DNA from 3 places in the Rhizobium sp. RAF56 genome. Region 1 is predicted to be linked to each of the others. Evidence: riboswitches for the same ligand, from Rfam matches in the RefSeq annotation. Region 1 holds a riboswitch; each other region holds the start of a gene.
The links. A riboswitch is a leader RNA that binds a small molecule or an ion and turns the genes downstream of it on or off. The one in region 1 is predicted to bind cobalamin.
Positions count from the first base shown of each region.

Region 2: another riboswitch for cobalamin. It lies ahead of cobU (bifunctional adenosylcobinamide kinase/adenosylcobinamide-phosphate guanylyltransferase); the one in region 1 lies ahead of bluB (5,6-dimethylbenzimidazole synthase).
Region 3: another riboswitch for cobalamin. It lies ahead of AB4048_RS07600 (aromatic ring-hydroxylating oxygenase subunit alpha); the one in region 1 lies ahead of bluB (5,6-dimethylbenzimidazole synthase).

Region 1 covers NZ_JBFRDU010000001.1:36,436-39,706, forward strand. The annotation lists gene AB4048_RS00170 (NAD+ synthase) at 1-692, shown strand, start outside; gene AB4048_RS00175 (NYN domain-containing protein) at 767-1,486, shown strand; cobalamin riboswitch at 1,544-1,753, shown strand; gene bluB (5,6-dimethylbenzimidazole synthase) at 1,796-2,479, shown strand; gene AB4048_RS00185 (DUF2865 domain-containing protein) at 2,481-3,271, opposite strand, start outside.
Region 2 covers NZ_JBFRDU010000024.1:28,797-32,067, reverse strand. The annotation lists gene AB4048_RS19645 (chloride channel protein) at 1-1,031, opposite strand, end outside; cobalamin riboswitch at 1,207-1,357, shown strand; gene cobU (bifunctional adenosylcobinamide kinase/adenosylcobinamide-phosphate guanylyltransferase) at 1,755-2,279, shown strand; gene cobW (cobalamin biosynthesis protein CobW) at 2,285-3,271, shown strand, end outside.
Region 3 covers NZ_JBFRDU010000007.1:29,942-33,212, forward strand. The annotation lists gene AB4048_RS07595 (2Fe-2S iron-sulfur cluster-binding protein) at 1-494, opposite strand, end outside; gene AB4048_RS07600 (aromatic ring-hydroxylating oxygenase subunit alpha) at 503-1,747, opposite strand; cobalamin riboswitch at 1,845-2,044, opposite strand; gene AB4048_RS07605 (DUF6656 family protein) at 2,354-2,965, shown strand; gene AB4048_RS07610 (L-threonylcarbamoyladenylate synthase) at 3,060-3,271, shown strand, end outside.

The DNA of each region.
Region 1 (3,271 bases):
ACACCTCGGAGGACTCGCTGAAGGATGCCGCGGATTGCGCCAGAGCGCTTGGCTGCCGCTACGATATCGTGCCGATCGAGGAGCCGGTCACCGGCTTCGTGTCGGCGCTCGCGGAGCTTTTCGAAGGCACCGAAAGCGGCATCACCGAGGAAAACCTGCAAAGCCGCGCGCGTGGCACAATCCTGATGGCGATCTCCAACAAGTTCGGCTCGATGGTGGTCACGACAGGCAACAAGTCGGAAATGTCGGTCGGCTATGCGACGCTCTACGGCGATATGAACGGCGGTTTCAACCCGATCAAGGACCTGTACAAGATGCAGGTCTACGCGTTGTCGCGCTGGCGCAACGCGCATGTGCCGCCGGATGCGCTCGGGCCTTCGGGCGAAGTCATCCCCGCCAACATCATCGAGAAGGCACCATCCGCGGAGCTTCGGCCGAACCAGACGGACCAGGATTCGCTGCCTCCCTATCCGATGCTCGACGACATCCTGGAATGCCTGGTGGAAAAGGAGATGGCGGTCGAAGAGATCGTCGGCCGCGGTCATGATGTCGCAACCGTCCACCGCATAGAGCATCTGCTCTATCTCGCCGAATACAAGCGACGGCAATCCGCCCCCGGCGTGAAGATCACCAAGAAGAACTTCGGGCGCGACCGACGCTATCCGATCACCAATCGATTCCGGGATCGTTAACCGCAATGATTGAAGTGGCTTCGCCTTTGCACCATTTTGTTGTTTCCTAGGGTGGATACCATGGAGGCACAAACGTGGAGAAAGCGACGCGGAGGGTTGGCGTTTTCGTCGATGCGGAGAATTTACCGGCACGGACGGCTGCTCGGATTTTCGAGGTTGCATCTTTCTACGGCCAGATCGTCGACCGGCGCGTCTATGGCGATTTCGCGCGTGAGATGTTGCGGCCCTGGGCGGAGATGGTACCCCACCACGCTCTCAGCCTTCAGACTGCTCAAGCGTCGATATCCGGCAAGAACAGCAGCGACATCCTGCTCGCCGTAGACGCTACGGAACTGCTGGGCAAGGAAGACTTCGACGTTTTCTGCATCGCCAGCACCGATAGCGATTTCTCGCATTTGGCTAGCCGGATACGAATGCGCGGTCGCAAAGCGATTGGCCTCGGTGGACCAAAGGCGACCGAAAAGTTCAGGGTCGCTTTTGATGCGTTCTACGAACTGGAGATCCAGGCCGCCCCCGCGCAGCCGAATTCGCCGAACGTCGTTGCGCTGAAGCAGACCGCTGACGTCAGGCCTTATATAGTGCAGGCGTTCAATTCTCTGGGGCACAAGCCGCACGAATGGCTGGATGTGTCGCTGCTCGGTCACGTAATAAAGAAACTGTATCCGACGTTCAGTGCGAAGGACTTTGGCCACTCAAAGTTCGGTACGGTTTTAAAGAACGCCACCTTCCTCGAAGTCCAGATGAATGGGCAAACCATGCAAATCAGGATCAAGCGGCAACGCGAGACGGGATGAATAACTCTGCGCCGTGACCGCCTCACGCGCGCGCGTTGACAGGCTGCCGTTTGATCGCGCATAGCTTGAACGTCAGGTGCCCGCGCAAGCGGGAGAATCGGGAAGCCGGCGAATTTCCGGCGCGTGCCCAACGCTGTGAGGCGGATGTCTGCTGTGCGGAAGGATTTTGTCATTCTTTCCGTAGGATGCCACTGGTCTTTAAACCGGGAAGGCAACGGCAGGCAGGCGAAGCCAAGCCAGAAGACCGGCCTGACATGATAGACCGCACCGCGCGGACGGCGGCAGGTTGGCATTGTTGAGGAGCAAACGATGCGACCGAATTCGAAGGACGATCTCGTCCGCGTGCAAGCCTTTTCCTTAGCCGAACGCGCTGCCGTCTACCGCGCCATCGAGACGCGACGCGATGTCCGCGATCAGTTTCTTGCCGATCCGCTGCCGGATGCGCTGATTAGCCGGCTACTGAGTGCCGCCCACAGCGCGCCGTCGGTTGGCTTCATGCAGCCTTGGAATTTCGTGCTGGTGCGCGATCCGGCGGTTCGCCAAGCGGCCTGGGAGGCATTTTCCCGCGCCAACCAGGAAGCGGCCGAAATGTTCGAGGGCGAGCGGCGCGATACCTATCGGTCGTTGAAGCTCGAGGGCATCCGAAAGGCGCCGCTCAGCATCTGCGTCACCTGCGATCCGGATCGCTCCGGCAAGGTCGTGCTCGGCCGCACGCACAATCCGCGCATGGATGCCTATTCGACGGTCTGTGCCGTGCAAAACCTCTGGCTTGCGGCGCGCGCCGAAGGCGTCGGCGTCGGCTGGGTGAGCATCTTTCATGATGCTGACATAAGGGCCTTGCTCGGTATCCCCAAGCGGATCGAGATCGTCGCCTGGCTCTGCCTCGGCTATGTGGACGAGCTTTATCGCGAACCTGAACTGGCGGTGAAGGGCTGGCGGCAACGGCTTCCGCTCGAAGAACTGATCTTCAACGAGCGCTGGGGAGGCGACTAACCTATTGTTGCGGCTGTGGGCCGGGTACTGCCGGGTGGAGGTCGATCGCGCCCAGATCGCTTCCGAGAAACTGCGGCCCGACCCTGCGTACCTTGTTCGAGGGATCATAGGGTCGCTCTGGCGCCGGCACGGCTGGCGTAGTGCTCGCGGACGCTGCGGGCGGCTTCGGCTTGGCAGTTTCGATGGTGATGATCGAGCTGGGCGACGTGCCGGTATCCGGTGCGCTTGCTGCCTTGTCGCGCCGCATTTCCTCGTAGTAGGCGGGTAGATTGCAGCTGCAGGCGGATTTCTCGCCGGGCTTGCGCTTGCGATAGGCGAATGCGTAGGGCATGGCGCTGTAGCGAAGTCCGTTCGCCGCCGAGACCATATCCGACGACTCCTGGCCGGGCAGATAGCGGTAAAAGAGCTCAGTCGAAACGTCGGGGCACATGCGGGCACAGGTGTTTGCATCAGCCTGAAAGTTGAGCGGCGTCGCATTGGCCGTCATCGGAAAGAAGCCGCCGTCGCAGGTGCGCACGCAGACGGTCTGCATGCCCGCGCCGCCGGCGTATGGTGAGATAGCGGGGGCGACCGTCTCCTCTTCGCCCATCGGCGGATAGAAGGTGTCGGTGCGCATCGCCTGCTGTTCGGGCGTCGTCAGCGGTTCTTCGCGGTTGCCGACAATCTCGGTGTCATCGTCGACAGGCGCGTCGCAGCCGTTCTCGCGCAGGGCGGCTTGCAATTGGCTGCGCTCTGCCCCTTCCTCACTGGTCTCGGCCTGCCGTGCCAGAAGATAGCGGAGGTTTTCCTGCA
Region 2 (3,271 bases), on a different contig from region 1:
AAGCCGGACCCGATGGAGATCGCCGAGGCAAACGATTTCAAAAGCAGCAGGCCGATCAATGCCGGAATGGCGACTTCCGTCGATAGGTTGAGATGCAGTGCGCCGTGACCGGCCGACAACACCTGCGGCGAAATCATCGCCAGCAGGCCGACCACGATGCCGCCGATCGCGGGACGAAGCGGCGGCGCGATGGAACTCTTGCGCGCCATCTCCTCGATGAAGGACACCCCCTGCATGAGAAGGATGCCGACGCCGGCGCAGAAAGCGCCGAGCAGAAGGGCCGGAATATAGTCCGCGGGAACGATGCTGCCGAAATCGCCGACGTCGATGACGAATTCGTCGCCGGCGAAAAGGCGGGCGACGAGGGTGGAAATCAGTGCTGAAACGACCACCGGGGTCAGGCTGACGATGGTGTACGTGCCGATGATGAGCTCGAACGCGTAGAAGGCACCGGTCAGCGGCGCGTTGAAGGCGGCGGCGATCGCGCCCGCCGCTCCGCAGCCGACGATGGTTCTGAGGTCGGCGCGGCGAAGCTGCAGCTTGTATCCCAGCTTCGAGGCAATGCCGGCGGCCAGCTGCGTATAGCCGGCCTCAAGGCCGACGGAGGCGCCGAAACCGTTGGAGACAAGGTTCTGGACCGCAACGACGATGCTGTCGGTGAGCGACAGGCGCCCGCCATGCAGCGCGTTCGCTTCGATGGGGTCGACCATCGGTTTCTTGCGGGTGCGGGCAAGGATGAAGAGCATGATCCCGAGGAGCACGCCGCCGACGATCGGGGCGGTGAGAAGCAGCAGGTTGTTGTCGATCGCGGCGGAGCTCAGCCGGTCGGCCTCGTCGATGCCGAAGATCAACGCGTGCATGCGCCGCGAGATGAGGCTCATTACAGTCACCGCCAGGCCGGACGTGACGCCAACGAAGGCGCCGGCAATGACGAGGCCAAGCTCGCTGCGGCGCATCAGCGCCCTTAGACGGCCAAGATCGAATAGGGTTGTGAGAGCGCCGAAGCGGCGGCGCTGGAATTTCTGCAGCATGGGAAGAACGATGTCGCGCTGGTGTCCGAGGGTTAGGACGGTATATGTCGTTAACGTCAAATAATTGCGGCAAAATACTGACTCATGCTGGATTTATTGCAGCCGGCTTCGTCAACGGAACAGGCTGTGTCGCGTCCTTGGGCCTTCGTTGACTTGGCGAAAGCGAAAGCCTAATCATGACCGCCTTACGGATGGTTCCTGGGCGGCGGCCTGCCGCACGGGATCAAAAGGGAATGCGGCGGGACGGACCCAAACCGGGCGTCCTCATCGCAGCCGACCCCGCGACTGTAGAGCGGTCAGGGTCCTATCGTCCGGTTTGCTGCGGCTCCTGGCCGACTGTCCGCATGAGGTGGGCGGGCGAGGGGTTCAAGGAAGCCGGAAAAGCCACTGGCGTGGCATCATGATCTACCGGGGTTGGACGCCTCTATTTCTACGAATCGTCCGCCTTTTCATGATGATCGAGCCGGGAAGGCGAGAAGGATCCGCAGGCGTCGCGATCAGGGCGACCGGTTTCCGGTTCGCCTCGATCGCAGCGCCGCACCCGCGAGCCAGGAGACCTGCCATGCGTGCCGGGCGAAGAGCCCACCAAAGGAACGGAAGTTCCGCTGCCAGCACGGAGGTTGTCATGGCACTTCAGGCTTCTCGGGGCATCGACGCCGGCTTTTATGCTGCCGCCATCCCCTGTGGGATCGAGCTGCCCGCGCCGGCAATGGGCGGGCGCTGATGGTGGAGATTTCTTCTCGTTCGGCCTTTATTCTCGGCGGCGCCCGTTCGGGCAAATCGCGCTTTGCCGAACAGTTGGTCGCAGCCTCCGGCCTCGATCGCCACTATGTCGCGACGGGGCGTGCCTGGGACGACGAGATGGGCGCGCGCATTGCCAGCCACCAGGTGAATCGCGGCGATCTTTGGACGACGCATGAGGAGCCTCTCGATCTCGTTCGCCGGCTTGCCGCGATCGATCTGGGGAGCCGTGCGATCCTTGTCGATTGCCTGACCCTATGGGTTACCAATCTCATGATGGAGGGTCGGGATCTCGCCTCCGAATTCGCCGCCCTTGCCGATTATCTGCCAAGCGCGCGAGCGCTGATCGTCCTTGTTTCCAACGAGGTCGGTCTTGGCATCGTGCCGGAAAACCGCATGGCGCGCGAATTCCGCGACCATGCCGGACGGCTGCATCAAATGGTCGCCGCGGCGGCATTCGAAGTCTATTTCGTGGCAGCGGGACTGCCGCTCAAAATGAAGGGTTGAATTGCATGAACCAGGAAAAGATCCCCGCAACCGTCATCACCGGCTTTCTGGGCGCCGGCAAGACGACGATGATCCGCAACCTGTTGCAGAACGCGGGCGGCAAGAAGATCGCGCTCATCATCAACGAGTTCGGCGATCTCGGCGTCGATGGCGACGTCTTGAAGGGATGCGGCGCGGAGGCCTGCACCGAGGACGATATCATCGAGCTGACCAACGGCTGCATCTGCTGCACGGTCGCCGACGACTTCATCCCCACCATGACGAAGCTCCTGGAGCGCGAACGCCGCCCCGATCATATTATCATCGAGACCTCGGGCCTCGCTTTGCCGCAGCCGCTGGTCGCGGCCTTCAACTGGCCGGATATCCGCAGCGAAGTGACGGTGGACGGCGTTGTGACCGTGGTCGATAGCGCTGCCGTCGCCGCCGGCCGTTTCGCCGATGACCATGATGCCGTCCATGCCCGCCGCAAGGAGGACGAAGCGCTCGATCACGAAAGCCCGATCGAGGAGCTGTTCGAGGATCAGCTGACCTGCGCCGATCTGATCGTGCTCAACAAAACCGATCTGCTCGACCGGGCGGGCATTGCCAGCGTTCGCGCCGAGGTCGCCTCGCGCACGCATCGCAAGCCGACGATGATCGAAGCGAGGAACGGCGAGGTGTCCGCCGCGATACTGCTCGGCCTCGGCGTGGGCACCGAGGGCGACATCGCCAACCGCAAATCCCACCACGAATTGGAGCACGAGGACGGTGCCCCGCACGACCACGACGAATTCGACAGCTTCGTCGTCGATCTCGGCCCGATCGCCGAGCCGGTGACCTTCATCGAACGGCTGAAAACCGTCATCGGCCAGCACGACGTGCTGCGGTTGAAGGGCTTCGTCGATGTGCCTGGAAAGACCATGCGCCTGCAGGTCCAGGCGGTCGGCAGCCGCATCGACCATTATTTCGACCGCGCCTGGGTGCCGGGCGAGGAGCGCGCCAGCCGGCTGGTG
Region 3 (3,271 bases), on a different contig from region 1:
GGACCACGCGAACAGTTGATGAAGGTGATGTCGGACAGCGGCGCGACGTCGGCCATGTAGCGCGTCATCGACATCATCGGGGTGATGCCGGAGCCCGCCGAGATGAAGAGATATTTCTCGCCGGGATGGCGTATATGGGTGAAGTCGCCAAGCGGCCCGAGCGCGCGGATGCGCACGCCCGGCTTCAGCTTTTCGAACATCCAGCGCGTGCCGACGCTGTCCTTCTGCGCCTTGACCGTCACGGCGATTGAAAACGGCCGCGACGGCGTGGACGACAGCGTGTAGGTGCGCATCACGGGTTCCGGCCCCACGGGCAGCTCCAGCGTGACGAACTGGCCTGGCAGATAGCGAAACCAGTTGTCCTTGTCTGAGCGGAACGTGAAGGTCATCACGTCGGGCGCCTCGGGCGTGGCTGACAGGCATTCGAGGAGCTGATGCCGGTCGCTCCAGGGCTGCATCTGGTCCAGATGCTGGTGGCGGGGCGCAATCGTCATATTGATGCTCATGCGACCACCGAAAGCTTTGCCTGCTCGCCCTGCAGGCGATTGACCATGAAGTTCGAGTACCATTCGACGAACTGCATGACGCCGCCCTCGTGCAGTTCGGAATAGGGACCGGGCTCGTAGGCCGGCGAGCGGATACCGAAGGCGTTTTCCTCGACGATGCGGCGGTCCTGATCGTTGGTTTCGGTCCAGACGTGGGTCAGTTCCTCGAGATCGTAGTCGACGCCCTCGACCGCATCCTTGTGCACCAGCCATTTGGTCGTGACCGCCGTCTCCTCGGCGCTGATCGGCAGCACGCGGAAGGAGATCGCGTGATCGCCGAGCATGTGGTTCCAGGTGGAGGGGTAGTGGAAAAGCAGCATCGTGCCGATGTTGTCGATGGTCACGTCGGACGACAGCGGCCGCCTCACGGCGTTGCGGCCCGACATCGTGTAGCTCTCGACGCCCTCGATCAGCGGCATGCGCGCCGTGCGGTACTGGCCGTCGGCGGAAAGCTGGAACGTGCTCGGCAGGCCGGCTGCCTCGCAACGGTCCCAGTGCGAGACGATCACCGGATCGCTCATTGCCCCCTGCACGCCGCTGACGGTCGGAGCTTCCGGGAAGGTGCGGCAGAGTTCAGGGTGATTGGCGCTGCAGTGGTAGCATTCGCGATTGTTTTCCCAGACGAGCTTCCAGTTGCCCTTCTCGATGATCGTGCTCTGGAAGGCGATCTTCGCCTCCCCCAGGCGATGTGGCGCGATGTAGGGCGTGATGGCGTCGCGAACCGGTGCGAAATCTGGCGCGGTCTTGGCCAGACAGATGAAAATGTAACCGCCGACGCTCTCGCAATGCACCGGCTTCAGGCCGAACTGGCTCTTGTCGAAATCCTCGGCCATCTGGCGCGCGAAAAGCAGAGACCCGTCGAGTTCGTAGGTCCACTGGTGGTAGGGGCAGACGAGCTTTGCCGAAGAGCCGCGCTCGGTGTTGCAGACACGTGAACCGCGGTGACGGCAACTGTTGTGGAAGGCGCGGATGACGTTGTCGCGGCCACGCACGATAACGACGGGATAGTCGCCGATCTGGACGGTGAAGTAGTTGCCGGCGCGCGGAACTTCGCAGTCATGGCCGATGAACAGCCAGTCGCGATAGTAGATCATCTCCATGTCGAGCTTGAAATAGTCGGGCGACGTGTAGAAAGCCTGCTCCAGGCTGAACCCTTCGCGACGGTTCTTCAATTGCCGCAAAACGTTGGTGCGGATGTCCATTTTTCAGCTATCCTCGCATAGTGGGCGGCACGACGGAGGATAGGAGCCGCCGGTCACGGACCGACACCCTTTTGCCTCCAGCCGCCCGCCGCGGCCAGTTCGAAATCGTCTCAAGGCTGGTTTCCGGGCTCTGGAGCGGTTCGATCCTCGAACCCCATGACGCCTTCCCAAGCTTGCGCCCAGTGGCTGTATTGCCATGACCTCTCCACCACCGTTGCGGGGGCAGCGCCGGATTTCGACCGACTTCCCAATTATCCGCCGTCCCTATCCAGCGGCACCTCAGGATGAAGGAATATAATCATCGTGCCGTGTCGCGCCTTGTTCACAAAGCGACATCGGCATCCGCATTGACGACGGCGGCCAAATCAAGGCGAATTATTCTCTATCCAATTGATATCGTGCATTTTTATCACCAGGCAGATATGTAGAAGCTATTACCCTCGTCGGCCCCCTGGCGCGTATGTCCGTCGCTATCCCCTATACGACATACATGCGAGCGAGGCGCCTATCGCCGCTTATGGCCGGCGTCCTAACTGCGTTGGCGCAATTAAGCGCCCATTAAGCATGACGCCTTAGTCTCCGAGGCCGATCCCGGAGCGAGCGTCCATGGCAAAACTCAGATACTACGACGCGACCACGCGCTACGTGCCGCAGACATCGCCGACCACTACCGATCACAGCGAGTTTCTGCGCACCGGCCGTATCAGCCGCGCGAAAACCGGCATCGTCACGAATAGCCGCCGTTATCTCAGCTACGAGGACGTGGCCGAGCAGACCGCCGAGCGCCTGCAGGCGGCCGGCGAGCGCACCCACGACAAGCTCAACAGCTTTCACAAATCCATCCAGTTTCCGAAGCTTGTCTTTCACCGCACGCTCGCCGAGACCCCGCACCTCGGCTATTGCCACGTCACGGCGTCCCGCACGCGGTTCGCCCGCTACGAAAATGTCAGCTGGGCATTCTACATCGCCAATTTCTTCGCTGAGATCGGCGAAGAAGGCGACGCCTTCGTCAAGATCGACCCTTGCTACAAGCGGATGTATTTCGCCATCGCCGTTCGCTCCGATCACGATGCGACGGAGAAGAAGCTGACGATCAACCGCAATGTGCGCGGCAACGGCGTGCTCTTCCGCACCCACGACCCGCAGGTCGCGATCCGCAACGTGCTTTTGCTCGGCGCTCGCAGCGAGCAGCTTCGCGACATCATCCGCCAGCTTTGACGGACTTGCTGGGCAGCCCCGCGCCGCCGCGCATTGATCCTGTGCCGCGAAAAGCCTAAGGAAGCGCCGAAGCAAGGACAAAACCGGTCAGGCAATGGCACTACGGATCGACATCAGACAGGACGCCGAAGGCGCAATCCGGCAAGCCGTCGACGTGCTTGCCTCGGCCGAGCCCGTGGCGCTGCCGACGGAGACCGTCTACGGCCTTGCCGCCGACGCGACGGCCGCCGCCGCCATCACCCGCATCTACGAGGCCAAGGGCCGGCCGCGCTTCAACCCTCTGATCTGCCATATGAGCGATCTCGC